DNA from 4 places in the Pelorhabdus sp. sgz311001 genome. Region 1 is predicted to be linked to each of the others. Evidence: riboswitches for the same ligand, from Rfam matches in the RefSeq annotation. Region 1 holds a riboswitch; each other region holds the start of a gene.
The links. Region 1 has a riboswitch for cyclic di-GMP ahead of AC0MXB_RS12820 (GGDEF domain-containing response regulator). Riboswitches for the same ligand answer to the same signal wherever they lie in the genome.

Region 1 (7,232 bases):
TAGCTGTGGATCACACCATCAAAATCAAGTACAACGGTTTTGACCATTATTATTTGCTCCTTATGATTTATTTCGAAATACTAAGTATCCCCAAAAATATCTAATAGATGCTCTAGTTCTAAAGGTTTGGCAAAGAGGATTTTTTTCTATAAAAAAAGAAAGCAAGAAAAGAGAACTATAAAGAACTTCTTGGGGGGACAAAATTGTATGCACAAAGTTTTGGCGCTACGACGCTTGGCCTTGACGGAATTATTATTACTGTAGAAGTCGATATTAGTAACGGAATTCCCTGTTTTGATATCGTGGGATTACCTGACACCGCTGTTAGAGAATCAAAAGAACGGGTTCGGTCTGCTTTAAAAAATTCTGGATTTATATATCCGCAAAAACGTATTACTGTAAATTTAGCTCCAGCAGAACTCAAAAAAGATAGCTCTGGATTAGATTTGCCTATCGCTATGGGAATTTTATGCGCTAGTGAACAGCTCGCTCAGGACAAAATTAACAATTGTCTTTTTTCGGCCGAATTATCTTTAGAAGGTCGTTTGCGGCCGATAAGTGGTATTTTACCAATGGTCATAGCCGCAAAAAATCAGGAACTACATGCTGTTTATGTGGCGCCGGAAAACGGATCTGAAGCATTACTTATGGGAAATCCTTTTGTTGGAGCTGCCGCTACATTACGCCAGCTTGTTGGTTATTTGACAGAGAATCAGGCTCTGCCTTGTATTGAGGCAGAGCCTGAAGCATTTTTTAGCGGCAATTACGAATTCGATTTTGCTGATATTCAAGGGCAACTTGTTGCTAAAAGAGCTATGGAAATTGCCGCTGCTGGCGGCCATAATCTACTTATGGTCGGCCCACCTGGAGCGGGAAAAACAATGTTGGCGAAAGCACTGCCTTCTATTTTACCGCCACTTACAGAAGAAGAAGCATTAGAAGTAACTAAAATCTATAGCGTCAGCGGCGAATTGCAGAGGCCTTCAGGCCTTATACGAAAACGATCTTTTCGCCACCCTCACCATACACTTTCAGCTGCAAGCATGATTGGTGGCGGGAGAATCCCTAGACCGGGAGAAGTAAGTCTGGCTCATCATGGCGTATTATTTCTCGATGAACTGCCCGAGTTTTCACGTCAGGTGCTTGAAGTATTGCGGCAACCCTTAGAGGATGGTATTGTAACTATTGCTAGAGTAAATGCCACTATTTCATTTCCTGCTAGATTCGTATTAATTGCTTCTGCTAATCCATGCAATTGCGGCTTTTTCCCCAGTGATCGCTGTACCTGCTCTGAACAAGAGGTTCGACGATATCAACATAGAATCTCAGGCCCCTTGCTTGATCGGATTGATATTTATTTGTGGGTAGAACCTGTTTCTTACGATGATTTATCCCTAAAATCGCAAGGTGAACCATCAGAAACGATCCGTAAACGAGTCATCGCGGTAAGAAATCTGACGCAAGAGAGATTGGCACAATGGAGTATTTTTTGCAATGGACAAATGAGCCATAAACAGGTGTTAAAAACTTGTTGTTTAACTGTAAGTGCACAAAAATTACTTAAAGGCGCTTTTCAAAAACTAGAGCTGAGTGCTCGCGGTTATGATCGAATTCTAAAAGTAGCACGAACAATTGCCGATTTAGATCAAGAAGAACAAATTACAGATCGTCACATTGCTGAAGCAATTCAATTTCGCAATCCTTTATTTAAAGCGTAGAAATAGTTTAGTAATTAATAAAAATCTCTAAGCTCATGCCAGCTTAGAGATTTTTACAGAATTTAAGATATTCCCACTTCACTCTTCGATAGAAATATAGCAATTTCTTCCTTCTCTTTTTGCATTATAAAGTCCTATATCAGCGCGTTTAATGAGCTTAGCCGGTTTATAATCATCATTTGGTTTCAATGATGCAACTCCCATGCTAACTGTGACAAACTCACTTACATCTGACATCTCATGTTTTAATGCTAATTTTTTTATATTTTCTTGAATCCTCTGGGCAACTACAATTGCACCACTAAGTGGTGTTGCTGGCAGTAAGACAACAAATTCTTCTCCACCATATCTACCGACAATATCGATTGACCTAGAAAGTGAATTTTTTATTGTTTGGCTAACCATTCTCAAACACTCATCGCCTTCTAAATGCCCATAGATATCATTGTAGTTTTTAAAAAAATCTATATCAATCATTATCGCTGATAAATATTCATTATTACGATATGAGCTAAGGCATAATTTATTTAATGCGTCTTCTAAAAAACGACGATTATATATCTCTGTCAATTTATCAATCATTGACAAACTCACTAAAATGTCTCTTTGCTTTTTTAATTCAAGCTGACTCTCAATACGGGCTTTTATAACTGCTATGTCCGTGTTCTTCGTAATGTAATCAACCGCTCCCATTGAAAACCCTGTTGTTTGATGCCGCGGAGAGGAATTGGAAGAAATAAATATTACTACTATGTCTTGAGTAGCCGGATTTTCTTTAACTCGCCGACAAATTTCGTAGCCATCAATATCTGGTAGCATTATATCTAATAAAATAAGATCAATTTTTCGAGATATAATGATCTTTAAAGCCTGTGACCCGGAAGTTGCACAATAAACACTATAATTATCTTGCAAAATTTTCATTAATAAATTACAGTGAAATTTTTCATCATCAACAACAAGAACTGTCTGCTTACCAAAATTCATCTTATCGTCCTTTCTCTTCCACTTTAAAGTTCAGAAAACAAAGCCAACATGGAACGATAACTTTAGTGATAGCTACATCAATGACTTCTCATTTTATTGCAATAAAAAACCAGGTTATCATCGTAATTAATGATGTAACCTGGCAGTCTTAGAAAATTCCTTTAGACCCACGGCTTTGCGTCCCATCCTTTCGGGTGGTTTGCCTACCAAATATTTCTTTAATGAAAATTATACCATAATGATTCAAAATTTCAAAGAAACCTGTCAAATGTATCCAATAATACATCTGACAGGTTTTCATTCCCTCATCTTCTTGAAATAAACAAAACGTCTACTTTCCTTTAAATTCACTATCATAGGCTTCAAGTGCTATCGGCAACGCAGTAATCACCTTATTTCCTACTGCGGGGAGCGCTAATAAAACTGCACTTTTAATCTCATCTCTAGTAGCACCTAACTCCTGAGCATGTTTTACATGAAAAGGAAGACCACTTAGCAGTCCAACCGCCGCTAAAACAGCAATATAAGCAATCTCTTCTGTTTTGGAATCAAGGCTACTAGCCTCGTCTAATTTTTGAACAGTTTCTAACCATGTTTTCGATTGTTCCGGAGCTTCTTTTAAAAAACAGTCAAATGCATTACTCATATTTTTCAAATAAATTCCTCCTAAATAGCACATTATTTTGTTGTTTACAGATTTCAATAATCGCTGGGTCAAGCATTCTTTTTCCATCTCCTAATCTTGGTTCTAAAATTCTTAAAAGGCGCAACCGAATTTATATGTATCCACTTCCACATTGGCCAATTCGCTTTTGTTACTGTCCCTTTTTCCCATCCCATAATAAGATTTAACCATCCGAGCTGATATGCTAGCATTTCCTGCGGCGTTTTATCCACTTGCGCAATGCGAACATTTCCTTTTTCATCTGGAATCTCATCAAATTCTTTGTCAAAAAGCAAATAAGTCTTTTGTATAGCGGCAATTAATTCAACTTTACTATTGTATTGTATCATTTATCATGGCCACACTCCATTTTTGATAATCACTTCAAATTTAATAAACAAAAATATCTAAGGTTGATTAATACCTCAAATTTCAACACGCTTTAAAACTAATTTGAACAAAGTTACAGGATTTTATGAGCAGTTATTGGCACTCTCTAAGATCTAGCTAACAAATAAACCCCAGTCAGTATAAGTATGCAACTTCCTACTTTATTGTATGTTATCGGCGAAACTTCAACACCAACAAGTCCAAAATGATCAACGACAGCCGCGGTAATAATCTGAGCTGCTAATACTAAGGCAAATACCTTTAATGTTCCAATATTCGCTATAGAGTATGAAAAGCCATACATTGCACAAATCCCCATCATTCCTGAAATCAAGGCTTTAGTAGATATTGTATCACTAATCTTTTGCTGATTATATAAAACAAAAAATAATGCAAATAAAATCTGAAAAATTGAGACTCCTATAATCATAATAAATTGTCCCGATAACTTTCCTATTTGCGAATTAATAGCTCCTTGTATTGGTAAAATTATTCCAGTAATAATCGCCGCTAAGACGCTTAGCATTATGTTTCTCCCCTTATATTAGTAGTTTTCTCATTTCTTCTCTTTATATCTAAACCATATTTTGATTTACAAAATACTAACTCTATTATACAAAAAACAAATTATCTTAAAAATAGTCAACAGTTGAAACGGCTAAAAATTTAATTTTCTATAACGATCTACAATTTTTTCTTTCTGATTTAAATTCTGATTTAAATTCTGATTTAAATTCGGATATAAAGTGAATCATAAACCAAGTATTAACTATATTCCCTTAGAATTTTCAGTTGTTGACGAACAAAAAGAAAACTGCTATGCTTAGATAAGCTTAAAACTGAATCATAAAACCATCTTTGGATGTGGATTTTTCTAGAGAAATCTATTTTCGCCACACAATATCTATTGGGATATTGTGTGGCGTTTTTTATTGGGAGGAGATATTTTGTCAAGAAATTCTTATGCATTTCTAGTATTTTTAGGTGGATGCAGTTATGGCATCCTTTCTACGATTGTCAAGATTGCTTACGCAAGTGGTTTTACAGTAAATGATGTTTGTGGATCACAAGGATTTTTCGGCATGTTGCTTCTCTGGGCTGTAGTGTTGTTTCAGCGAAAACAATTTATCCCATGGAAAAAAACTTTGTTATTAGTTTTATGTGGTTCGCCGATTGGACTAACGACTGTTTTTTATTATAAGTCATTACAAACGTTAGATGCCTCGTTAGCAATTATATTTTTATTCCAATTCATTTGGATTGGAGTATTATTGGAAGGAATATTTTTTCGGCGAATTCCTACATGGCAAAAAATCGTAGCAATTACTGTACTCCTTATTGGATCACTATTTGCTACTGGAATAAAAACGGGGACTAATAATGTCTTTGTTTCACCAGGAATGATCTGGGGTTCTGCAGCAGCGTTCTCTTACTCTCTAGTGATTCTCAGCAGCGGAACAGTTGCGCGTGACGTTTCCCCCATTCTGAAAAGTGCACTTATGTCGATTGGCGCCACAGCAACCATCTTCTGTTTTCTACCACCATTTTTCCTCATAAATATGCCTGTACTTTTACAATTAATGCCCTATAGCATATTACTGGGATTATTTGGTATTGTCCTGCCTCCATTATTGTTCTCCATTGGGATTCCGAAAATTGGAGTCGGCCTTGGAAGTATCTTAACCTCATCAGAACTTCCTATAGCGATGCTTTTATCAGCCTTTGTATTGGGGGAGCACATCGCCACCTTGCAGTGGCTGGGGATTATCATGATTTTGGGCGGAATCATTGTAGGTAACCTACAAAAAACCTGATTGGTACTGGTTCAATTTATTTGACATTCCCGCTAACCATAGTTACGCATTTAAAAATGCTTCAGGCTCTGCCTCAATAGAAGGCAGAGCCTGATTTTCGGTTAAATAGCCCATGAGCTAGCACTCATCTAGTTAAATATTTAATTAGCATAACCTCATTACCCTTGGCATTATAAATCATTTTATCAGTCCAAGATAACATAATTGGAATCCCTCGTCCATTCTCACAGGAGATCACCTGTTCAAAAACCTGTGCTAAGCCACAATGGCGGTAGCGCATAATCTGTTCATTACCGCCAAATCCTGGCCCATCATCTTTTACCCGCATCACCAGCGCTGCACCTACTTTATTCACTTTCACACAAATATTTGTGCCATAATGACAGGCATTACTGAGCGCTTCTCCTATAACGGCTTCTAACTTGCAAGCTTCGTCTCCTGCAACACGCTGAAAAATTGCTGATAATGCTATTAATATTTGCTCATATCTTTCTGCACTTTGAAATCGATATACTACAGGTAATTTTTCTAGAGTTCCTATTTTAAGACACAAAGCCGAGCAATCGTCTTCCCGTTGCGGTGAAGTAGAAATTGCCCGTAAACGTTCCATTGTAGCTGCAAAATCTCGCAAATCAGTCGTGGCTTCTTTAGGGTAAACATCATAAATACCATCTGTCATAAAATAAAAAGTATCACCTGATTGGATAGAAAAAGTAGTTGTTTCAAAATAGGGATTTTCTGCAGCCCCAAGAAAGAGACCAGGTACCGCAATAAGTCCCTTTTTCTCGGCAGTATCTGCTAATAAATAATTAATGCCGCAAGAAATACAAGTTAATTCCCTTGTGCTCAGATTTAAGGTAAAAGCGATCATTGCCGCAAAAGAATGATCTGGAAAATACTGATTTAAATAACGATTCAATCGAGTAATTGACTCTGTTGTCCAAGCCTCTGCCTTATCCATAATCTCATTTAACAAACTGCTAATCGCCGCGGTGTACAAAGCAGAAGCAACGCCGTGGCCAGTAACATCAATAAGATAGCCATGTAATACCGTCCCATTATGAAACCACCGATAGCCGTAGAAATCGCCGCTAATAAGGGTTGCTGGTTCAAAAATAGAACAAATCGTCACTTGATTCTTTTCATAATCAACTGGCAATAAGGATTTTTGGACTCGTCCAGCCATGTCAACTTGATGCTGTACTTCAGCCTGCAACCGCTGCTGTTCGGCTACGTCACGACACGATAACAGGATTAACTTTCTGTTGCGATGTCGAATCAATACGGCTGCTAATTCGACATAGATAACAGAAAGGTTCTGTTGTTGATAGCGCCAAACGGTATTGGGCGACCAACTTCCTCTTGTTTGTAACGCATGCTCGATCCCAGCCATATCGTTTGCTGTCAGAAGTCCAATCGTCTCGAATGATTTTTGAACTACGGTCTCAGCCGTACAGCTAAACAGTCGTGTAAAGGCTTCATTGACTTCAATAACCTGCTGCGTTTCCTTATCAATTACAGCAATTCCTTCTGACGATTTTTTCATTACGGCTTCATACCATTCCTGACTTTCTCGCAATAACTCTTCCGTCTTTTTACGTTCAGTAACATCTTCGCCAATTAAGGCCACATGACCGTTTTCCGGACTATAAATAGAAA
Region 2 (7,232 bases), on a different contig from region 1:
GAGCTTTTGCCAATGATCCAGAGATTCTATTGATGGATGAACCCTTCGGCGCCCTTGACGAACAAAACCGCCTGATTTTACAACAAGAACTTTTAAAAATCTGGAATCAATATCAAAAAACGACTGTTTTCATTACCCACAGTATTGACGAAGCCCTGGTATTAGGGGATCGAGTCGTTCTCATGTCGGCTCATCCCGGCACCATTAAAACGATCATTCCTGTTGATCTGCCTAGACCACGGGAAATTTCAGATCTTCGCACCTCGACTCACTATCAGGAACTCTTTAAAAAAATTTGGCTCCTCCTAAAGGAAGAAGTCGTTAAAGTAAACCGACATACTCTACCACATCCCAAGGGAACATAATAGTAAACCCAAAATACTAAGAGGCCAAACAAAAAAGAGCTAGAGCGAAAATATCTCATTTCGCTTATAGCTCTTTGTATTATTCTACGCTAACCATCTTCTGTTTATCACATCATTAGTCTTTGATCTGATCGCGTTTCAGCCAATCGATTAAAATAGTTTCTCTAAAGCTTTTAATTTTTTCTAACGACTCAGGCGTCCAGTCATAAAGACCTGTACCAGTTTTGGCGCCTAGTTTTCCTGCAGCCACAGCTTCCTGCAATAATTTTGAGCCTGTTGTCTCATTGCATAAATCAGCTAACAAATAGCTGGAAATATTATTAAAAATGTCAAGTCCGCCTAAATCAGCGCTTTCCAAAGGACCTGTTGTAGCTAAACGACGGCCAAGACTATATTTCATGGTTGTATCAACCGCTTCTGGCGTAGCAATGCCCGATTCTACAATATACAAAGCTTCTCGCAGCAAAGCCAGCTGTAGTCTGTTACCGATAAAACCAAGAGCTTCCCGTTTTAAGGCAACAGGTTTTTTCTGAATGAGTTCCATGAGCTTCCAAGTGATTTGTACGGTTTCCTCAGAAGTTCCTTTACCTGGAACAACTTCGACAAGTGGAACTAGATGAGGCGGATTCCAGAAATGAGCTACGACGAATTTATCTTTGCGCTGCAATGGTTCAGCAATCGCAGTAGGACTCAAGCCAGACGTATTTGTGGCAAAAATGGTATGAGGCGCGCAAAGTTTATCAAGCTTACCCCAAATTTCCTGTTTAATAGCCAGTTCTTCGGCAACAGATTCAATAATGAAATCAGCCTTTTCAGCAACGGCTTCCAGTGTTGTTACACCTTCTACACGCGCTAAAATAGATGCTACATCATCCTCTTTTACCAAGCCATTAGCGACATAAGTTTTTAAGGCGCCTTTGATACTGTTAACGCCGCGCTCAATACTGCTTTCAGACCGACCATACATTTTTACTTCATAGCCGGCCATGGCAAAGGCCAAAGCTGTACCAAAACCCATGGTTCCAGTACCTAGGTTCCCAATGACTTTAATGTCTTTTACATCCATTCTGTCTCCCCCTCATCAACTCAGTTGCAAAAGCGTTTTGTAATTTTACAAATTATAGAATAATTATAACATTTTTAACCGATTCTTGCACTGTAAAAATTATTACGACTAAATATATTCCTTATTTTTAAATTTTCGTATAAAAAAGAGATGCATAAAATGCATCTCTTTTGAGTTTCTGGCAGGGGCAGAAGGACTTGAACCCTCAACCAATGGTTTTGGAGACCACTACTCTACCAATTGAGCTATACCCCTATGAAATTGGAGCGGAAAACGAGATTCGAACTCGCGACCCTCGCCTTGGCAAGGCGATGCTCTACCACTGAGCTACTTCCGCAATATGGCGACCCGGATGGGACTTGAACCCACGACCTCCGCCGTGACAGGGCGGCATTCTAACCAACTAAACTACCGGGCCGAACCAGCTTTTATATAATAACATATTATATATACTTTGGCAAGAACTTTTTACTAGTACTTTTTCTTCTCGCATTTACCTTAGCAGCAGCTTTGACAAAACTGCTTGGAGACAAGAACTTCCTCTAAAGATGCAGGTCTCCCTAAATAATAACCTTGCCCACAATCAACTTCTAATTTCTTTAAAATATGCCAAATGGCATCATTTTCGACAAACTCAGCAATCGTTTTCTTTCCCAACGTATGGGCTACCGCATTCATCGCTTGTACAAGAGCCTGTTGCTTGGGATTATTCTCTAGGTTTCTTACAAAGGATCCATCAATTTTCAAATAGTCAACTGGCAGCTTTCCTAAGTGAGAAAAAGAAGAGAAACCGACACCAAAATCATCTAGAGCAAAATGACAGCCGAGCTTCTTTAAACCATTAATCCATTTTTCTACTATTGATAAATCCTTGATTGTCGCACTTTCTGTAATCTCAAAACCAAGTCGATTTGGCTCTATGCCGCTTTCTAGTATAGAGCGTTCAATCCAGCTTAAGAGCCCTTCATCACTCAGGGTAAAACCTGATAAGTTCACAAAAATTCTTAACTGCGGCTGATTTTCAAGTACCGAAAGTGTTTTCGATATCACCCAGCGATCAATAGAGGCTATGAGACCACTCTTTTCCGCCACAGGAATAAAGTCAACTGGTGAAATAATATGGTCACCATCTATTAGCCGGATCAGCGCCTCATAATGAATAATGCCCTTGCCTGACTGATAAATAGGCTGAAACACTAGTTTAAACTGATCACGTCGTAATGCCTGATAAATTAAAGCCACTTTGCGATTCATTTCAAAAATACGACGACGGTCATCAATATCACTGATAAGCATAACCCGGTTTTTTCCGGCTTCCTTAGCCTGATGAACCGCGGCATCTACATAAGAAAAAATACGTTTTACTTCAACCGCTTCATCAATATAGACAATACCAATACTTGCCGTAACGCGAAGAGGAATTTTGCTGGCATCGACATAAAAGTTTTCTTTTTCTAATGTTTTTAAGAGCCTTGTAGCCATGCAGTTCGCCTTTTCCAAGGTAGTCTCATACAGAAAAATTAAAAACTCATCGCCGCCTAAACGGGCTAAAAAATCACCTTTACGCAGGTTGCGCTTCAATAATTTTACAGCCTGTTGCAATAAACGGTCACCCGCCTTATGGCCATACGAATTATTGACAAGATTAAAATTATCAAAATCAAGTAGCAGTAACGCGCTTTTTTGCGCCACACAACCATTTGTGCCTGTCTTTTTCAAATGTTCTTCTAAATAGTAGCGGTTTGGAATATCTGTAAGATAATCATAGTGGGCCAAATGCCATAGTCTTTCTTCCATCTGCTTGCGATGACTAATATCACGGATAATACTCAATAAAACAGGCACCCCAGCTACAATGCTTCGTTGCGATTGAACCTGCACGTAAAAAACCGTACCATTTTTCCGCTTATGCTTTGCTTCAAAACAAACGCCGGCGGCTCCGGCTAATTTCATCTGTTCTAAAATTAGAGCTGCTTCCGTACCGTCTTCCCGCACATCAAAAATCGTTAAAGCTGTGAGTTCTTCCGCTGAGTAGCCATAGACACGAAGCGCAGCATCATTACCTGCTAGAATTTGCCCTTCTAAAGCTATAAATAAAATAATATCTCCTGTCTTTTCTGCGAGAACCTGATATTTTTGAATCTGCGCTTCTATTTCGGCAAACAAAATCTTTTCTTGCGCCTTTCCTACCGACTCAGAATCATTTTTCTTCACAAAAAATCCTCCTACCTCGCGCTCTCAAAAAAATAAAAGACCAGGCCTGACACCTGGTCTATCTATACAGGGAGCAACCTGGCAATCATAGACATCCTGTCTTTAGACCCATAGCTTTGCGTCCTTATCTTTCGATAAGTTTGCCATATTCATTATCTTTATTTATATCATAACATGCTAATAACTGTCAATTCAGGACTTCTTAAATAGTTTACTTAAATTTTCCGACTGCCCCGTTTGGTAATAGGAGTTCCGGCTTTGCAAGCGGGACATTCTTCTGGTGCAAAAGACGCCACATCAAGATGCAACAACGCCTCAGTCGGCGCTTCAAAGGAAGCTTTACCACCGCTGCGATCCACAAGAATCCCCACCCCAGCAATAATTCCGCCTGTTGGTTTAATTGTGTCAATCACTTCCTGCACCGAGCCACCTGTTGTAACGATATCTTCCACGACGAGAACGCGTTCACCGGGATCGACGTAAAAACCGCGCCGCAGTGCCATTTTGCCGTTTTCCCTTTCCGTAAAGAGCGCTCTTGTACCAAGCTCTTTAGCCACTTCATGAGCCAAAAGAATACCGCCAGTCATCGGTCCGATAACTACGTCAATCTTAGCATCACGAAATTTTTCAGCTAAAGCTTTGCATAACGTTTCGGTATGTTTCGGCTGCTGCAGTACCTGAAATTTCTCAACATACATCATACTATGACGGCCAGAGGTCAATAGAAAATGGCCTTCTAAAATCGCCCCAGTTTGTATAAATAACTCTTTTACTTCTGCTTCAGTCATCATACCGTCTCCATTTCTGCTAGTATTTTTTCTACGGCCAAGTTCTTGTCGGCCGCCTGCGTAATAGGCCGCCCAATAACTAAATGCGTTGCCCCTGCCGTAAGAGCCGCTGCTGGCGTACTGGCGCGACTTTGATCTTGCAATGCTGCTCCGGCTGGTCGAATTCCCGGCGTGACGATCAAGAAGTCGTCGCCGCAGGCTTTTCGAATCATCGCGGCTTCATGAGGCGAAGCGACAACGCCGTCCATCCCCGCCGATTTAGCTAGCTTAGCTAACGTTAAAACTTCTTCACCAATCGCAAGCGGGCAGCCCACTTGCTTCAAAGCTACCTCGTCCATACTTGTTAATATAGTAACAGCTAAAAGTTTGGGGACCTCACGATTTTCCGCCGCAGCACTTTCCTTCACAGCTTGAGCGGCGGCCTGCATCATAGCAAAGCCGCCAAGAGAATGAAGTGTCATTAGCGAAACGCCTAACTTCGAAAGCGCTGCCGCACTTTTTGCCACAGTATTAGGAATATCATGAAGCTTCAAATCTAAAAAAATCGATTTGTTTTTGGATTGCAGATAACGCAATACCTCATTGCCTTGACTATAGTAAAACTGCATGCCTACTTTATAAAAGCTGACAGAATCGCCTAGTTCGTCAACAATCTGTTTTGCTTCCTCAAGCGTATTTACATCTAAAGCAACGATACAGCGTGAATTACTTTTCGCACTCATACCTGTTCTCCTTATCCAAATTTCACCTTACCAACAATCTCGCTAATATGGGAAATGCCCCGTTTCGCCAAATAATTGTCAAGCCCTGCCGCCACATCAACCATAGCAGAAGGATTCATAAAATTCGCTGTTCCTACGGCAACGGCGCTGGCGCCAGCCAGGAAAAACTCAACAGCATCTTCTGCTGTCATAATGCCTCCCATACCAATTACAGGGACAGAAACGGCCTGAGCTACCTGATAAACCATACGCACAGCTACAGGTTTCACAGCAGGCCCTGATAGACCTCCCATGCCGTTCCCTAGAATGGGTCGCCAGGAGTGAATATCAATGGCCATGCCCAGAAGTGTGTTAATTAAAGAGATCGCATCCGTTCCGGCTTCCTCTACCGCTTTAGCCATAGAAGCAATATCCGTAACGTTCGGCGAGAGTTTCGTAATGACCGGTTTATCTGTATTGGCTTTTACTGCCCGCACTACGCTGGCGGCGCTTTCTTCCTGAACGCCAAAAGCCATGCCGCCTTGTTTGACATTCGGGCAGGATATATTGATCTCAATACCGGCAATCGGCGCATCAGCCAGTTTAGCCGCTAATATACCGTATTCTTCTACTGTATTCGCCGAAATATTAATGATGATCGGCGTGCCATACGTAGAAACCTTCGGCAGAATTTCCGTTAAAAAAACGTCCACACCGGGATTTTCCAAACCAACAGCATTCAGCATACCTGCTGGTGTTTCGGCGATGCGATGACCGGCATTGCCAGCACGAGGTAATAGGGTCGTACCTTTGACGACAACAGCGCCTAAATCTTCGAGCGGCGCAAAATCTTGATATTCCAGACCGAAACCAAAAGTTCCCGACGCGCTCATAACTGGATTTTTCATGGAAATCCCAGCAATTTCTGTAGCTAAACGGTTCATAAAGACATCACCTCGCTGCTAAAAAAGACAGGTCCATCGGTACAAACCTTAACGCGTTTTTCGCCTTTCGCCGCACAAGTGCAGGAAAGACAAGCCCCCACGCCGCAGGCCATATATTCTTCTAAGGAAACTTGGCAAAGCACACCCGCTTCTTGCGCCGCCTTCGCCACAGCCTCCATCATAATTTTCGGACCACAAGTATAAATCATGTCATAGCCCTTTGTTAAAATTTCCGGCAATAAATCAATACACAGACCTTTTGTACCACAAGTTCCGTCATCCGTAGTAATCTGTATATCTTGGCAAACACTTTTGAAATAGTCCGGCCAAATCATTTCTTCCGCTGTTCGTCCGCCCATGACGACAGTCATGGGTTTTGGACAAAGAGATTTTGCCAGATAAATGAGCGGCGCAGTACCAATCCCGCCGCCTACCAGCAGAATTTTTTCGCCTTGCACCGCAAAAGAGTTTCCTAATGGGCCTAGCAGATCCACTAGTTCACCAATTTTTTTATCAGCCAGGGCAATAGTGCCCTGGCCTGCTAGTTTATAAATTAAAGTAATCGTTCCTTGCTTCGCATCGGCATCAGCAATACTGATGGGGCGCCGCAAAATATGAGTCGCGCCGACGGCCACATGAACAAACTGCCCCGGCTGAGCCATAGCCGCAATCTCCGGCGCTTTTAGCACAAGCTCGCGCAGAGTCGGCGCTAGAATCTTGTGAGATACAATTGCCGCTTCTTCTCGAACTTTAGCCAAAATAATCCCTTCCTTCTACATAGTCCTGTAGAGCAAGAACATAGGTAAGACGCCGTTCACGCATAACTGTAAGTACCCGCAGAACAGAATTTGCCGTATCAAGCGAAGTAAGACAAGGAATTCCATTTTCGACAGTGGCCCGACGAATCTTGTAGCCGTCACGTTCCTGTTCCTTGCCACGTGTTAACGTATTAATGACAAGATTGATTTTGCTGCTACGAATGAGATCAAGAATATGCGGCGGCGCTTCGCTGACTTTCGGCACACGACTCACGGCGATTCCTCGATCAGTCAAGTACTTCGCCGTTCCTTCTGTCGCCATGAGCTGATAGCCCAGTTCTTCAAACCCTTTGGCGATCGACAGAACTTCCGATTTATCTTTATCATTGACAGTGA
Region 3 (7,232 bases), on a different contig from region 1:
CGCGATGATGAAAATTTCTTAAAACATACGCTGATCACCAAAGATGGTTCTGATTATAAATTATCCTACCGGCCGGTCGTCATTACGAAGCATCAACCGGCAGAAAGGAAATACTAATGCGACAGATTACCTATAAAATACACCGTTTTCAAGATAATAAGTCCTTTGTACAGGAATACAGTTTTCCTCATGAGCCTGGCAAAACGATTTTATGGGGTTTAATAAAAATTAAAGATACGATGGATCCGACACTGACTTTCGTAGCTGCCTGTCGGTCTGCTGTCTGCGGCGCTTGTGCCGTTCGCGTCAATGGCCAGGCTATGCTAGCTTGTGAAGTTGGTCTTGATGATGTGACAGCGCGTTTTGGCGATACGCTCGAAATTAGCCCAATTCAAAACTTCAAAGTTATTCGCGATCTTGTTGTGGACTGGGAGCCCAAGGCGCAGCGCTTAAAAGAAGTCAAACCGTGGCTGATTCCTGACGAACAGTTTACGGCGAAAAGCGGCTGTCGTCAGTCGCCGGAAGATTTTAAAAAGATACGTCAGCAAGCTGACTGTATTCTCTGTGGTTCTTGTGCGTCTGAATGTAATAAGCTCAGCGCCGATGAAAGAGACTTTTTAGAGCCCTTTATTTTTAGTAAAGCTCAGAAATTTGTAGCTGACTCGCGTGATAAAGATTTTATGGCTCATTTGACGCCAGCTATGGCCAAAGGCCTGTGGAAATGCGTTCACTGTCAGGAATGTGTGACCAAGTGTCCGAAACATTTAGAGCCAGCGGAAGATATATCAAAATTACGGCAAAAATCGGTGCAAGCTGGTATGACTGATAATATGGGCGCTCGTCATGGTATGGCCTTCCGAGATGATATTGCCAAAACAGGCCGCTTAAACGAAGCGACCATGTCGGTGAAAACCGAAGGCTTGTTAAAGTCGTCGACTCGCGCTGCTTTTGCTATGCGTCTTTTTGTTCGCGGCAAATTAAATCCGCTTCATCTGATTCACTCGGCTACGCCAGTGCAGGGAATTGACAAAGTGAGAGCCATTATGAAAGCAGTCAAGGAGGCGGAGAAAGAATGAAATATGGATTTTTTCCTGGCTGTGTCCTCGAAGCGGCGGCCAAAGAAGATATGATGGCAACACTTGCCGTTGCGAAAAAACTAGGAATTGAACTCGTTGAGCTTCCCGGCTGGACTTGCTGCGGCGCCTCTCATGTACAAGATATTGATGAGTTAACAGCTCTGTCCGTGAATGCCCGTAATATTGCTTTGGCCGAAGGCCTGAAGCTTGATATTATGACGGTCTGTAATACTTGTACGCTCATGCTGCGCAAAGCAAAACATGAATTAGATCATGGCATGAAAGAAAAGGTAAACCCGATTCTAGCTAAGGCGGGGATGAAGTATGAAGGAACAAGCGAAATCACTCATTTACTGTGGGCGCTTGTTCGCGACTATGGTCTTGATAAATTAAAGGGAAAAGTAGTGCGCCCTTTGCAAGGTATGAAAGTGGCTGGTTATTATGGCTGCCATCTGCTAAGACCGCCTGAAATTATGAATTTTGAAGATCATGCAGTGCCTCATTCTTTAGAAGATCTGATTCGCGCATTGGGAGCTGAACCGGTCGAGTTTGATGCCAAACTGAAATGTTGTGGCTTCCATGCTGTATATCCAGCGCGTGACAGTGTGCTTAAGATGACGGGAGAAACGAACCTCAGCGCGATTAAAGCAGGGGCAGACTGTCTCGTTACGCCTTGCCCGCTGTGTCAGATGCAGCTTGATATGTTCCACCCAGAAGGACAGGCTGCAGTTGGTGCGGCCAAGGAAATCCCCATTCTTCATATGTCGCAGCTCATCGGTCTAGCTTTAGGGCTGTCGCAGGATGAATTGGGCATGAAGCGCCATATTGTTAGCACGGCAGTTTTAAAGCTGTAACTTGATTTGTTAGCTGTAGCTTAAACAATGCTAGAGACCTCTCAGTACAGCGCTTAGCGGCGATGTTTCTGAGAGGTTTTTTAAAAACAACGTAGTTGGAATTTTGTAATTTTATGGTGTTTTAGTAAAAAAAACGGCAGTTATTTCCTTGACTTTTTATGAATTTTTACAGTAAAATTAAATTAGTTACTTAGTGAAATATTAGGCAAACTTGCCGAAAGGCAAGGACGCAAAGCCTTGGATCTAAGGGTTTTTACCTAGGATTGCCAGGCTGCCATGCTGGATCTTTAAGCATGCTCTGAGGTCAGGGGGCGGTTCCCTGCTTTTTGGTATTCCTCCAGAGCTGTAAAAATGAGGGAGGAAGAAGAATGAGACCGCGTTTAATTGTCTTTTCTTTTTGCGATTATGCTGAATTTAAACTGGTGAGACCGCTTGTAAAATGTTTTTTGCAAAAAGTGCTACTAGGACAATATCATATGATGGAAGTTGCTGTGAATGAAGCAGTCAATAATGCCTTGCGTTTTAGTGAAGGCAAGCCTTGTCAGCTCACGATGGATATTTTGCGAGGCAGCGTACTCGTGATTCGCTTGAAGCATCAAGGACTAGGTTTGGTTACAGCGTCAAAACGAGCACAAGATAGTCATAAGTGCCTCGAAGAAGAGCTCTGGCGTGAAGGCGGTCGTGGCCTGCTGATTATGCAAGCGGCGGCGGATTGTGTTTTTTACAACAGGCAAGGAACGGAAATATTGTTAGCGAAGATGCTATCAGAACCTTGTTTATCCCAAAACGATAAAAAGATTACCTGATATGTGCGGCGTAAAGTTAGATTTTTCTTTCTTGGGCATGTTGTAATAAAAAAACACTTGGTTTCGATTAGAAACCAAGTGTTTTTTTAGTTTTGCGGGCCTTTAGTGATGGAGGCTGGTAATGTTACGGTGCGCCATACTTACATGATAGGTCATGGCTTTTTCGGCAGCATCAGGATCACGTTTATAAAAGGCATCCATGAGCGTAATATGTTCCGTAATCGTTTGGGATAAACGATTTTCTACAGCAATGGAGTTTAAGCGAGCTGGCTTAATATATTTATGCAAATTGCTTAACGTCAAATTAAGCATTTTGCTGCCAGAAGCCTCATAAATGAGCTGATGAAACTTATTATCTAACTCAGCAATTTCCTCCATATTTTGTTTTTGAGCATAAAACTCCGTAAGATCAACAATTTTTTGTAGTTCTTTCAGTTCATTTTCGGTTAAACGACTAGTAGCCCAACGGGCAGCCAAGCCTTCTAGCAATTGGCGCATAGCGCAAATATCAGCGACATCTTTCGCCGAGATTCCCAGGACAATAGCGCCTTTTTTTGCGGTCGTTTCTACTAAACCTTCTACTTCCAGCAGCCAAATTGCTTCGCGAATGGGGGTGCGGCTTACGCCTAACTCATCGGCTAATTTTGTTTCTAGCAGAATATCGCCGGGGGAATAGGCTCCTTCGATGATTTGCGCTTTGATATGTTGGAATACCTTATTGCGTAGCGAGGTATCATTAGTAGAAAGGAATTCTAAATCTTTGGGCATAGCGGGCCTCCATTAAAAAAAATTTCACTCTCTAATATTTTATTATAACTTACGAAATACTCTAATAGCTACTAATAAGATAATTATAAATTTTTAGTTAATTTATTTGAAAACCGATAGAACCTTGTAAAATACCTATTGATAGTATAACATGATATTGGCAAAATAGTCCAAAAATAAAAACTTTTTCTTGGGGTATAGCCAAATGAAACAAAGACTGTTATAATGTATTACATAATTGATGTATACGTTAATTCAAAAATACATCAATTAAAACATAAGGGAGGCGTGATGATATGTTCGTAATGGAAGCCTATGCACAAGAAGAAATTATGGCGCAAGAAGTAGCGAAAGAGATTTTGGACAAAGATCAGGAAGAATTACTGGAAGAACAAAAATGGCTTGATTTTGAACTTGGATTATTTGCCGAACATTGATTGCGTTAGAATGTCAGTAAAAAGTAAAAAATACGAAAGGCAGCGGAGCAAGAAGTTCTATTCGTATTGCGACAATGGCGTCGCACCTAATTGGATAGTTATATCCAGTTAGATGGGTTGCTTTTTTTATACCTTGTCATGCATAAAAATTCGTTTTCGCAGGATTTTTATGAAGGTAGACATTCGTGGCGCAATTAAGCAACGAATCTTCTGGTACGTTGAAACTAAAAAGGATGAAATCCCATTTTAATGATGCACAAGAAAACAAAGAGAGTCCTATTTGCAAGAAATAGCAAATAAGACTCTCTTTGTTATTTTGTAATAGCATTTACACTGTTTAAAATAGCTTGTTCCATTGCTCTTACCGCAAGGACGCCTAGAAAGTCTAGATTTGTATCGACTTCATTGGTAGCCATGGTAAAGATCGTATCACCGTCATGAAGCGTATGAACTGGGCGAATGGTTCGAGCATAAGCATCATGGGTCATAGTGGCCAGTTTGTTTGCTTCCGCCTTGGTGAGTCGTCCATTGGTCATGATTAGACCAATGGTTGTATTTTCTCGTGAGAACGTCACCGGTTTCTGATAATTTGTTTTTAAAATATATTCCTCCGTGTTTAAGAAGGTTTGATGATCATCAGCTAGAGCGCCTGCCAGAATCTTGCCTGTACTAGGTTGAACGATATCGCCTACGGCATTTACAGCAACAAGAGCTCCTACGTAAAGTGAACCAATTTTAAAGCAGGCGGATCCCAGGCCGCCTTTCATAGCATATTCCATGCCACGAATTTTTCCCACTGTCGCCCCGGTACCGGCGCCAATGCTGCCGTCTTCCCAGGGGACAGCCTTAAAGGCTTTGACACAAGCCCTATAGGCCATTGCTTGATTCGGTCTTATGCGCCAGTCGCCATAAGTGAGATCAAATAATACAGCTTGCGGAACGATGGGAACTTTCGTAACGCCCACATCAAAGCCAATTCCTTGTTCCTCCAAAAACTGCATGACGCCGCCGGCCGCATCTAGGCCAAAAGCGCTACCGCCAGATAGAATAATGCCGTGAATCTTCTCGATTGTATTTTCTGGACGGAGCAAGTCGCTTTCTCTTGTGCCAGGAGCGCCGCCGCGCACGTCAACTCCGCCTGTGGCGCCTGCCTGGTTGGTGCATAAGATGACAGTGCAGCCTGTTTTGGCTGTTTCATCTTGTTCATGACCAATTTTTAAGGCAGGAAAGGCCTGTAATGACAGAGTTTCAAGTTTTGGCGGGGTGGTTGTTCGTTTACTCATCATGCCATCGCCTCCGTTTTTAAAAATATTCGGTATGACCCGGCGGATTCCTGTTTTTACGCTTGGACGCTTCAGTCAGAAAGGGATTGTTAGGCTTGGTTGAATTCGTTATAATGAGAGAAAGACGTAACAGAAGCTGGAAGGTGTTAGAAGTGGAAGAGGTTTTTCAAGCCCTAAAAGAACAAGGTTATAAAATGACACCGCAGCGACGGGCGGTTCTTCGGGCTTTGGCTGAGTCAAAAGAATTTATGAATGCCCATACGATTTTAGAGAAGGTCAGAGAAACCCACCCTGATGTAGGTCTTGATACCATTTATCGCAATTTGAAATTATTTATTATGCTCGGTTTTGTCAGCCCCATTAATTATCCGGGGCGCGAAGGAACTGTTTACGAACTGAATAAGAATAAGCATCACCATCATCACTCTGTCTGTCTGTTGTGCGGTAAGATTGAGTGTCTTGATTATTGTCCGGTTCATTTTGATGAACTGAAATCGATGACGGCTGACCAGTTTCGCATGGTGAGTCATTCTTTGGAAATTTACGGCTACTGTAAAACCTGCGAAAAAAATGACACCACCAAATAGAGCTGAATTTTCTTGAGAGTGGTACAGGAAGGGTGGAAAAGATGATTCGAAATTTTAAGGATTTGCTAGAGCAAGCAAGAGAAAAAGGGCCTGTTACGATTAGCGTAGCAGTAGCTCAGGATTTAGAGGTTTTGGAAGCGGTCAAGGCGGCAGCTGATGCAAAACTGGCGAAGGCGATTCTTGTTGGTGATAAAACAAAAATTGTACCGCTGGTGCAACAGGTAGGTTTGCCTGACGATATTTTAATCATTGATGCGCCTGACGAGCAGGCTGCTGCTCTGGAAGCTGTTTCGCTAGTACGTAGTGGGCGGGCTCAGGTGTTAATGAAGGGACTTGTGAACAGTGCTACTTTTTTGAAAGCCGTACTTAACGAGGCTGTGGGATTGCGTACGGGGCGTCTATTGTCGCATTTAGCGGTTCTGGAAGTACCAGGGCAGGATCGCTTGCTTTCGTTTAGCGATGGCGGTATGAATGTGGCGCCAGGACTTGCAGAAAAGAAAGACATTTTGATGAATGCCCTGCAAGTCTTGCAGAACCTCGGAATTGCCGAGCCGAAAGTGGCTATTTTGACAGCCAATGAAGCTGTCAGCGCCAAAATGCCGGCAACTGTTGATGCGAAAAACCTAGCGGAGCTTGCGGTCAAAACAGGACTCTGTCGCTTTGGTCAAATCGAAGGTCCGATTGCTTTAGATGTGGCAGTAAGTCCGGAAGCGGCGCATCATAAAGGAATTGATAGTCAGATAGCGGGGCAGGTTGACTTGTTTCTTATGCCGAATATTGAATCAGGAAATTTGCTGACGAAAGGTCTTATTTATTATAGCGGGGCGAAAATGGCTGGTGTAATTTTAGGGACAACCCATCCTGTTGTGATGACTTCTCGATCTGATAATGCCGAAGGCAAGCTCTATTCGTTAGCGCTGGCTTGTATGGCTTCGCCGCGGCAGCGGCAAAACTAATGGAACGGCGACAGCGTGTAACGATTTCCGAAGTGGCCAAACAGGCTGGTGTTTCTAAGACAACGATTTCCCGCTATTTAAATGGTAAGTTTGGGTTTATGTCGGAAGAGTCACGGCAGCGGATTGCCGCCGTGATTGAAGAGTTAGACTATCGGCCCAATAATTTAGCGCGCAGTTTAAAATCCTGTAAGAGTCGCTTACTTGGTGTGATCATCGCGGATATTACGAGTCCTTTTTCAGCCATTTTGGTCAAAGGGATTACTGACTGCAGCAAAGATTACGGGTATCATGTGATGATTGCTACAACAGATAATAATCCTGAGAAGGAACAAGAATATATTTTATCAATGCTTGATCAGCGCGTCGAAGGTCTTATTGTCAATACAACTTGTAAAAATAATGCTTTCTTACTAGAAGTCGCCAAGCAGTATGTGCCGATTATTCTAGCGGATAGGCCAACTTTTC
Region 4 (7,232 bases), on a different contig from region 1:
AACCGCTTCGCTTCATTTCTTCGACCATCGCATCATACTTACCGTCTTGTTCTTTATCACGCACTTTGGCTTTGGTAATAACCCGCGATAACTCTTTTACCGAAGCCGTCAATTTCTTTTCAATCGCTTCTTTTAAAGGCTCATAACTTTTATATTCAATCTTGCCGCCATTTCGCAGCAGCGAAAACATATACGATGTTACGTCTTGGCGAAAACCGGCGGCAGCAGAACCGCTAATGCCGATCTGTTCTTCAATCGACTGCAGAAATTTCAAGTCAGGTTCTAGCTCTTCGCCAGTGTGAGGATCTTTGATCTTTGATGAATTAGCGAACGCCTCGGCATGATCGAGGTAATTATTGAAGAGGCTCTCAGCCTGTTCTTTATAGCCATGAATGAACGCCCGCGTCACTTCTTTTTCTAAGAGCTTATTGTATTCTTTTTTAATTGTGTCTTGGATGAAACCAAGATAGCGTTTTCGTTCTTCATCGCCAATAGCCATTTCTTTAACTGCTTTAATCAAAGTATCAATAATCGCAATCGGATTGATACAATTCGATTCAGATTCCGATAAAGTCGTATCAATCGCTTTCATGATAAAGCGAGTAGAAATGCCAGTCATGCCTTCCCGTTGCGCCTCATCTTTGAGTTCAAAAATATCGACCTTTTTGGTAGAGCCCTTCTCTACAATTTCTTCGCCATTATAAATCTTAAGCTTATTTAAGGGATCAATCTTGGCTGAAGGAGAGAGTCGGCTCAAAATGGCAAACATCGAAGCCATCTCAATGGTATGTGGCGCAATATGAGCAGAAAAAGCACTATTATTCAGCATTTTTCGGTAAATTTTCACTTCTTCGTCTAGTTCGAGGCAATAGGGCACTTCCACTTTGACAATCCGGTCCAAAATCGCTTCATTCGTATGATCTGACTTAAATTTATTCCATTCCGCTTCATTGGAGTGAGCTAAAATAATTCCGTCAAAATAAATCATCGAGCCTTTGCCTGGCGATGGAATTGATTTTTCCTGTGTCGCCGTAATCATCGTATGCAAATACTCTACATCATTTTTAAACACTTCAATAAACTCCACAATCCCGCGATTGCCCACATTAAAAGCACCATTTAAAGCCAGAACTCTCGGGTCGTCTTCCGAATATAAATCCATTTTTGATATATCGACAGAGCCAGATAACACCGACGTATCCTGATTGTTAGGATCAACCGGCGGTACAACACCAACGCCCTTGCGGGAACGGATGGAAAACTCAGCCACAGTTACAGGAAATCGTTCATATTCACCATGAAAATCATTTTTCAAACGATAACGGCATACTGGGCACAAATCCCCCTCTATTTTAACACCAAGAATTTCTTCAAATTGAGGTCGTAAATGTTTAGGAATTAGATGCAGCGGCTCTTCCCGCATCGGACAGCCTTCCAGAGTGTAAATCGGCGGACTCATCTCCAAGGCCCGTTTTAACGCTTCCATCAAAGAAGATTTTCCTGCACCTACAGGCCCTACTAAATATAAAACTTGCCGTGATTCCTCACCTTTCATAGCTGCAGAGTGGAAATAACGCATGATTTTCATAATACTTTTATCGATGCCAAAAAACTGATCCTCAAAAAAACGATAACGCCGCAGCGTATCATTGCCATGAATCCGTTTCAAGCGCGGATCTTCTTCTGTTCTTACAATATCAACGCCTGGCGCTGTTAATAGTTCATGCATGCGTTGATGAGCTAGCATGACTCCTTTCGGATTTTCTTTTACGATTTTCAGATAATCAAGCAGCGTGCCAGAAAAATGCTCGTGCTTTCTCTCTACCCGATCTTGTTTAATCAGACTGACGAAATCAAAATTTGCCATACTTTCTCCCCCTTCTTTGCATGCAATTATAATAAAAAAATGATAAGCCATCACACCAAAAGAATTTTTATCCCTTCAGAGAAGACACGGCTTACCATTTGATTTAATATAGCAGATTTTTTTATCGATGTCTATAACAAAATAACATGAATACTGATAAAGAAAATTTTAAATATACTAAAATATACTATGATAGCAAAACTAAATCATGCCTCAAACGTAAATAGCGCGAATCACCAATAAGTTAATGAAACCAAGACTTAGCAAAACGATACATCAGCCATGCCGTACCAAAAAAAGCGGTAAGGGCGATAAGGCCAAATAGAACTTTCTTCTTCTTCGTAAAACCGGCAGCTTGTTGACAATAATATTCTTTTTGTGTCTTTTTGCCGCATTCGTAGCAATAGTTATCTTCAGCAAAAACAGCCGTACCGCAAGAGTTACAAAAATAAACGACAGCAGGTTTTTTATGATCGGCGCTACCGCCAGACAATGCACCCACTTGCGGCGGTTTTGGCTCTGGTACTTGCTCTGATGCTTCGTCCGCTTTTTTCGCTGAGTCACCGCCTTCGCCTGACAACTCTTCAGCCGCCTTAGCAGCCGCTGCTACTTCGGCTTCTGTAATAACCAAACCCTCCGTCGCTGTAGTCTCTGGTACTGGTGAGGCGAGTTCTTCTGTGGGCGAAGCAGGAACGGCAGCTTTTGGCTGTTTATCTGATTGTGTTAGATAGGCCACATCCTTGCCACACTTGCCGCAAAAATTTCCTTCCACACTGATGGTCACACCGCATTGAGGACAATACATAGCTAATCTCCTCCGAAATATCCAATCTATACAGATTTGAAAGACTGCTTATTTTTTCGTTACAACAACAATAACAAAAGTTACTATGATAATTAGCCCGACAAAAGCGCCAACTCCAGCAATCACTAATTTTTTGGGCGAAGCCAAAAAAGCAGCCAGCCCAGTCGGCGGCGCTGGATCTGCCAACTCAGTTTCTACAGCTTCCGCTTCCGCCTCAGCCATTTCTTCCGTTTGATCTGGTTGTCGTTTGCCGCAGATCTGACAAAACAAAGCACTTTTCGGTATTTCTACACCGCAAAAAATACAATAGCGCATCCTGGCACCTCACTCATTACTTGCAGGCTGAAAATCTTTATTTTTATTCTTTTTCGCTAAAATCCGATCAAATCCTCTATTTAGAATAAAAAACCGCCGCAGTAAGCATTCATGTAGTCGTAAGCTTACTGCGGCGGTTTTTTATTCTTGTTCTATTTCTGCAAAAAATTAGTACAAGCAATACCAGCTCGTTCCAATTCATTCGCAGAATGAAATAAGGTGAATTTTTTTCCTGTAGCTAAAAACTCGCCTGAAACAGCTTGATTTAGGCCTTCACTCAGGCAGCTTTCACAATAATAATGCCCTTTGGACTTATTCTGCCCATCGTCATACATTTCAAGGCGCCGCGTAGCCTTACGGCCACAACATTCACAGCGGCCCAAGAGCCGGGCCAAATATTGTAACATGTAAAACCCTTCCTTATTTGCCTAAATTAAGCAACAAAAAACCAGGCTGCTCATCAAATTGATTGCAACCTGGCGCTCATAGACAGATCTGTCCTTAGATCCAAAGCTTTGCGTCCTTACCTTTCGATAAGTTTGCCGACGTTTTCTTTTGCTGACTCTTTCTTATGATACCATGCCCCTTAAGGCTTGGCAACTATCAGACTGTCTCTAACCCAGCTTGAAATGCGGCCTGATTGATTGAAACAAGCTGGGGCTTAATCTGTTCTTTCATTGCTTCGTCCCAATGGATTGTGGTAAGGTCCATCGCCTTGACTAAAGCACCGAATAAAACAACGTTCATACAGCGACCATTGCCCAGCGCAAGGGCTATCTTTTCTGCAGCTATGATCGTCGTTGCCGCTTTCTCCTGTAAAGTTTCTAAAATGCCTGTAGGATAATCGCACTTTCCATTTAAAATCGGCGCTGAGGGAATCTGATAATCATTGACAACGATTTTGCCATCAGGCTTTAAATAATCTAACCAGCGCAGCGCTTCCATCTGCTCAAACGATACGAGAATATCGGCTTCGCCTTTACCAATAATGGGTGAATAAACCTTTTCACCATAGCGAACCTGGGTACTCACACTGCCGCCGCGTTGGGCCATGCCATGTACTTCTGACATTTTTACGTCATAGCCGGCAGCCATAAGACCTGTAGATAAAATCTTGCTCACTAAAATGGTTCCCTGGCCGCCAACGCCTACTAATAAAATATTTTTCGTCGCCATCTTATTTCCCCTCCTTGGCAATCGCCTGTACCGGACAAACCTGCGCACAAACCTCGCAGCCCACACACTGCATCGCATGGATCGAACTCTTTTTCGCCGCCTTATCAAAACGAAGGGCTGGACAGCCTGTTTTGATACATTTTTTACAACCGATACATTTCGCTTGATCAATTTTGCATTTTGCCAAATAGTTGCCGAATTCTTCGTGATCTTGCGGCGATGCTTTCTTTAACACACAAGGCCACCGTGTAATAATGACCGAAGATTCGTCAAGGGCCAAGGCCCAATCGAGCGCTTCACTGACTTCATCAAGGCGCAAAGGATTAATGGTTTTGACATGATCCACGCCAATGGCTTTTACCACAGAAGCAATATCAAGCGCTTTCGTTGGCATCCCTTGCAGTGTATAACCAGTGCCAGGATGATCCTGATGGCCTGTCATACCAGTAATTCGATTATCAAGAATACAAGTAATTGTATTGCTGCGATTATAGACAATATCAATCAAGCTCATAAGACCAGTATGGAAAAAGGTAGAGTCGCCGATTGTAGAAATTACTCGCGTATCTTCCCCAAAATAGTGGAAAGTCTTTTGCAGACCATGCCCCACACTGGGAGCAGAGCCCATACAGTTGGCAGCGTCTTTGGCATTTAAGGGATCGCCGCCGCCCAAAGCGTAGCAGCCAATATCGCCCATAATCGCTACATTCTTACGTTTTCCCAGTTCATAAAAGAACCCGCGATGAGGACAGCCCGCGCAAAGAACCGGCGGACGCGCTACTACAACGGAAGCGTCATAAGAAATCATCTCGCGATGTTTACCAAGGAGCGCCTGTGCGACAATATCAGGATTTAATTCACCAGTATAAGGAATTTTCGCTTTACCAATGCAGGCAATGCCAGCTGCTTTGATCTGCTCTTCCAAATAAGGCTCAAGCTCTTCCACGACGTAGAGCATATCAACGGCAGTGGCAAAGGTGCGGATTTTTTCGAGCGGTAGCGGATAAGTAAAACCAAGTTTTAAGTATGAAGCATCTTCGCCAAAAACTTCCTTGGCATATTGAAAAGCAATCCCCGAGGAAATAATCCCGATTTTTTTACTGTGCCATTCGATATAGTTTAACGGCGTCTCTTCCGCGTAGCGTTGTAAAGTCCGCAGCCGTTCTTCCAAATTTACGCGCAGCTTTTTCGCTACAGCCGGGACCAAATCATATTTTGCGGGATTTTTAACATAGGCTTTTTTAACGACTTCACTCCGCTTTCCTAACGTCACGATGCTTTTACTATGGCAAACGCGCGTCGTCATACGGAATAGCACAGGAGTATCAAAGGTTTCACTAATCTCTAAAGCGGTTTTAACCATATCTTTTGCTTCCTGGCTATCGCTCGGCTCCACCATAGCCACCTTAGCAAACTTAGCATAATACCGATTATCTTGTTCATTTTGCGAAGAATGACAGCCAGGATCATCGCCACTAACAAGTACCATGCCGCCATTGACACCCGAATAGGCAAAACTAAAAAGCGGATCAGCTGCTACATTCACCCCGACCATCTTCATGGCCGCCAAGGTTCTCCCGCCGCCTAACGACGCGCCGATCGCATTTTCGAAGGCGACTTTTTCATTTGGCGCCCATTCCGCAATGATGTCCCCTCTAAACTGAGCAATATTTTCCAAAATCTCGGTACTAGGCGTACCGGGATAAGCGGCTGCGTAAACGACGCCCGCTTCATAAGCGCCTTGCGCCACCGCTTCATTGCCTGTTAGCAACTTTTTCACATAAATTCCTCCTGTCATTCTTAGCTTTTTATCAATAAAAAATGTCCTTACAAACTAGGCATAAATTTTAACTTTTTCCTCCCCATTCAGTACACGCAGAGCGCCGGAGGCAAGAGATTCCAATTCTTCCTCTCCTGGCATAACTGCTACGGGAGCAATAAATACAACGCGTTCGCTAATAGCGCCAACAACCGCTTCGGAATAAGCAATTCCGCCAGTCAAAATAATGCGATCTACATTGCCCTTCACCACCGACGCCAACGCCGCAATATCCTTGGCAACTTGATAAGTAAAGGCTTCTAAAATAAGTTGTGCTGTTTTATCGCCTGCTTTCGCCCGTTCTTCAGCAACACGCAGATCCTTCGTGCCAAGATAGGCATAAAAACCGCCCTTGCCAAATAAACGATCTCTGAGCGCTTCATAGGTATACTTGCCGCTATAGCAAAGCTTCACGAGCTGACTTGCCGGTAAACCGCCGCAACGGTCCGGTGCAAAAGCGCCTTCTTCTTTGCCATCGATAAAATCGATCATTCGTCCGTTATGATGAACTGACAAAGAAATCCCCGTTCCCAAATGGGCAATAACTAAATTTAACTCTTCATAAGGCTTAGCAAGGGACAAAGCGACTTTACGCGCTACCGCCTTCATATTTAGAGCGTGAGCCATGCTGACACGCTCCAAATCAGGAATTCCTGAAATACGCGCTACAGGCTCTAATTCATCGACTGTAACCGGATCGACGATGAAAGCGGGAATCTTTAATTCCTGAGCAAAACCATAAGCCAAAACACCACCCAGATTTGAAGCATGTTCGCCTCGCGCCGCCTGACGCAAATCTTCAACCATCGCTTCATTCACTTGGTAAGTCCCGCCTTCCAGCGGTTTTAACAATCCCCCACGTCCAACAACGGCCTCGATACTGCTTAGAGAAATTCCGTTTGCTTCTAGAGTTTTACGAATCAGCTCCATGCGATAAAGGTATTGATCAACCACACGTGAAAACGCTTCCATTTCCGGGCCATGATGTTCCATTGTCTCTTTAAAAATAGGCGTTTCATCATCAAAAACGGCTACCTTAGTCGAAGTCGCTCCAGGATTAATCGCTAAAATACGTTTCATATATATCCTCCTTATTCAAGTCCAGATTGCGTATAAATAATTTGTTCCGCATTACGATACAATGTTCCGGTTTTTTCCGAAAAAAAATTAGTCAATTTGCTGCGAAATTTTCTGAGCCGTCTCCTGCACCGCTGCAATTATTTCTGCTTGCGATGCTTGGATTCGGTAAG

Region 2: linked by a shared signal. The riboswitch ahead of AC0MXB_RS15455 (putative bifunctional diguanylate cyclase/phosphodiesterase) and the one ahead of AC0MXB_RS12820 (GGDEF domain-containing response regulator) in region 1 are both predicted to bind cyclic di-GMP.
Region 3: linked by a shared signal. The riboswitch ahead of AC0MXB_RS06325 (ATP-binding protein) and the one ahead of AC0MXB_RS12820 (GGDEF domain-containing response regulator) in region 1 are both predicted to bind cyclic di-GMP.
Region 4: linked by a shared signal. The riboswitch ahead of AC0MXB_RS06515 (hypothetical protein) and the one ahead of AC0MXB_RS12820 (GGDEF domain-containing response regulator) in region 1 are both predicted to bind cyclic di-GMP.

The regions. Positions count from the first base shown of each region.
Region 1 covers NZ_JBVXUT010000005.1:17,737-24,968, forward strand. Annotated here, with positions in the region: gene AC0MXB_RS12810 (HAD family hydrolase) at 1-47, opposite strand, end outside; gene AC0MXB_RS12815 (YifB family Mg chelatase-like AAA ATPase) at 204-1,718, shown strand; gene AC0MXB_RS12820 (GGDEF domain-containing response regulator) at 1,797-2,705, opposite strand; cyclic di-GMP riboswitch class I at 2,836-2,919, opposite strand; gene AC0MXB_RS12825 (carboxymuconolactone decarboxylase family protein) at 3,037-3,351, opposite strand; gene AC0MXB_RS12830 (ClbS/DfsB family four-helix bundle protein) at 3,420-3,719, opposite strand; gene AC0MXB_RS12835 (DMT family transporter) at 3,866-4,285, opposite strand; gene AC0MXB_RS12840 (EamA family transporter) at 4,707-5,573, shown strand; gene AC0MXB_RS12845 (PAS domain S-box protein) at 5,698-7,232, opposite strand, start outside.
Region 2 covers NZ_JBVXUT010000006.1:132,887-140,118, forward strand. Annotated here, with positions in the region: gene AC0MXB_RS15430 (ABC transporter ATP-binding protein) at 1-365, shown strand, start outside; gene AC0MXB_RS15435 (3-hydroxyacyl-CoA dehydrogenase family protein) at 481-1,431, opposite strand; tRNA gene AC0MXB_RS15440 (tRNA-Trp) at 1,611-1,686, opposite strand; tRNA gene AC0MXB_RS15445 (tRNA-Gly) at 1,694-1,768, opposite strand; tRNA gene AC0MXB_RS15450 (tRNA-Asp) at 1,773-1,849, opposite strand; gene AC0MXB_RS15455 (putative bifunctional diguanylate cyclase/phosphodiesterase) at 1,930-3,645, opposite strand; cyclic di-GMP riboswitch class I at 3,715-3,800, opposite strand; gene pyrE (orotate phosphoribosyltransferase) at 3,861-4,433, opposite strand; gene pyrF (orotidine-5'-phosphate decarboxylase) at 4,433-5,155, opposite strand; gene AC0MXB_RS15470 (dihydroorotate dehydrogenase) at 5,167-6,078, opposite strand; gene AC0MXB_RS15475 (dihydroorotate dehydrogenase electron transfer subunit) at 6,075-6,836, opposite strand; gene carB (carbamoyl-phosphate synthase large subunit) at 6,829-7,232, opposite strand, start outside.
Region 3 covers NZ_JBVXUT010000002.1:44,505-51,736, reverse strand. Annotated here, with positions in the region: gene AC0MXB_RS06340 (FAD-binding protein) at 1-117, shown strand, start outside; gene AC0MXB_RS06335 (succinate dehydrogenase/fumarate reductase iron-sulfur subunit) at 117-1,076, shown strand; gene AC0MXB_RS06330 (CoB--CoM heterodisulfide reductase iron-sulfur subunit B family protein) at 1,073-1,930, shown strand; cyclic di-GMP riboswitch class I at 2,125-2,209, shown strand; gene AC0MXB_RS06325 (ATP-binding protein) at 2,299-2,736, shown strand; gene AC0MXB_RS06320 (GntR family transcriptional regulator) at 2,839-3,504, opposite strand; gene AC0MXB_RS06315 (hypothetical protein) at 3,801-3,941, shown strand; gene AC0MXB_RS06310 (P1 family peptidase) at 4,253-5,227, opposite strand; gene AC0MXB_RS06305 (Fur family transcriptional regulator) at 5,377-5,811, shown strand; gene AC0MXB_RS06300 (bifunctional enoyl-CoA hydratase/phosphate acetyltransferase) at 5,853-6,767, shown strand; gene AC0MXB_RS06295 (LacI family DNA-binding transcriptional regulator) at 6,767-7,232, shown strand, end outside.
Region 4 covers NZ_JBVXUT010000002.1:90,799-98,030, forward strand. Annotated here, with positions in the region: gene AC0MXB_RS06500 (serine protein kinase) at 1-1,867, opposite strand, end outside; gene AC0MXB_RS06505 (hypothetical protein) at 2,112-2,672, opposite strand; gene AC0MXB_RS06510 (hypothetical protein) at 2,721-2,987, opposite strand; gene AC0MXB_RS06515 (hypothetical protein) at 3,140-3,394, opposite strand; cyclic di-GMP riboswitch class I at 3,455-3,541, opposite strand; gene AC0MXB_RS06520 (indolepyruvate oxidoreductase subunit beta) at 3,591-4,163, opposite strand; gene iorA (indolepyruvate ferredoxin oxidoreductase subunit alpha) at 4,165-5,943, opposite strand; gene buk (butyrate kinase) at 5,998-7,062, opposite strand; gene AC0MXB_RS06535 (IclR family transcriptional regulator) at 7,150-7,232, opposite strand, start outside.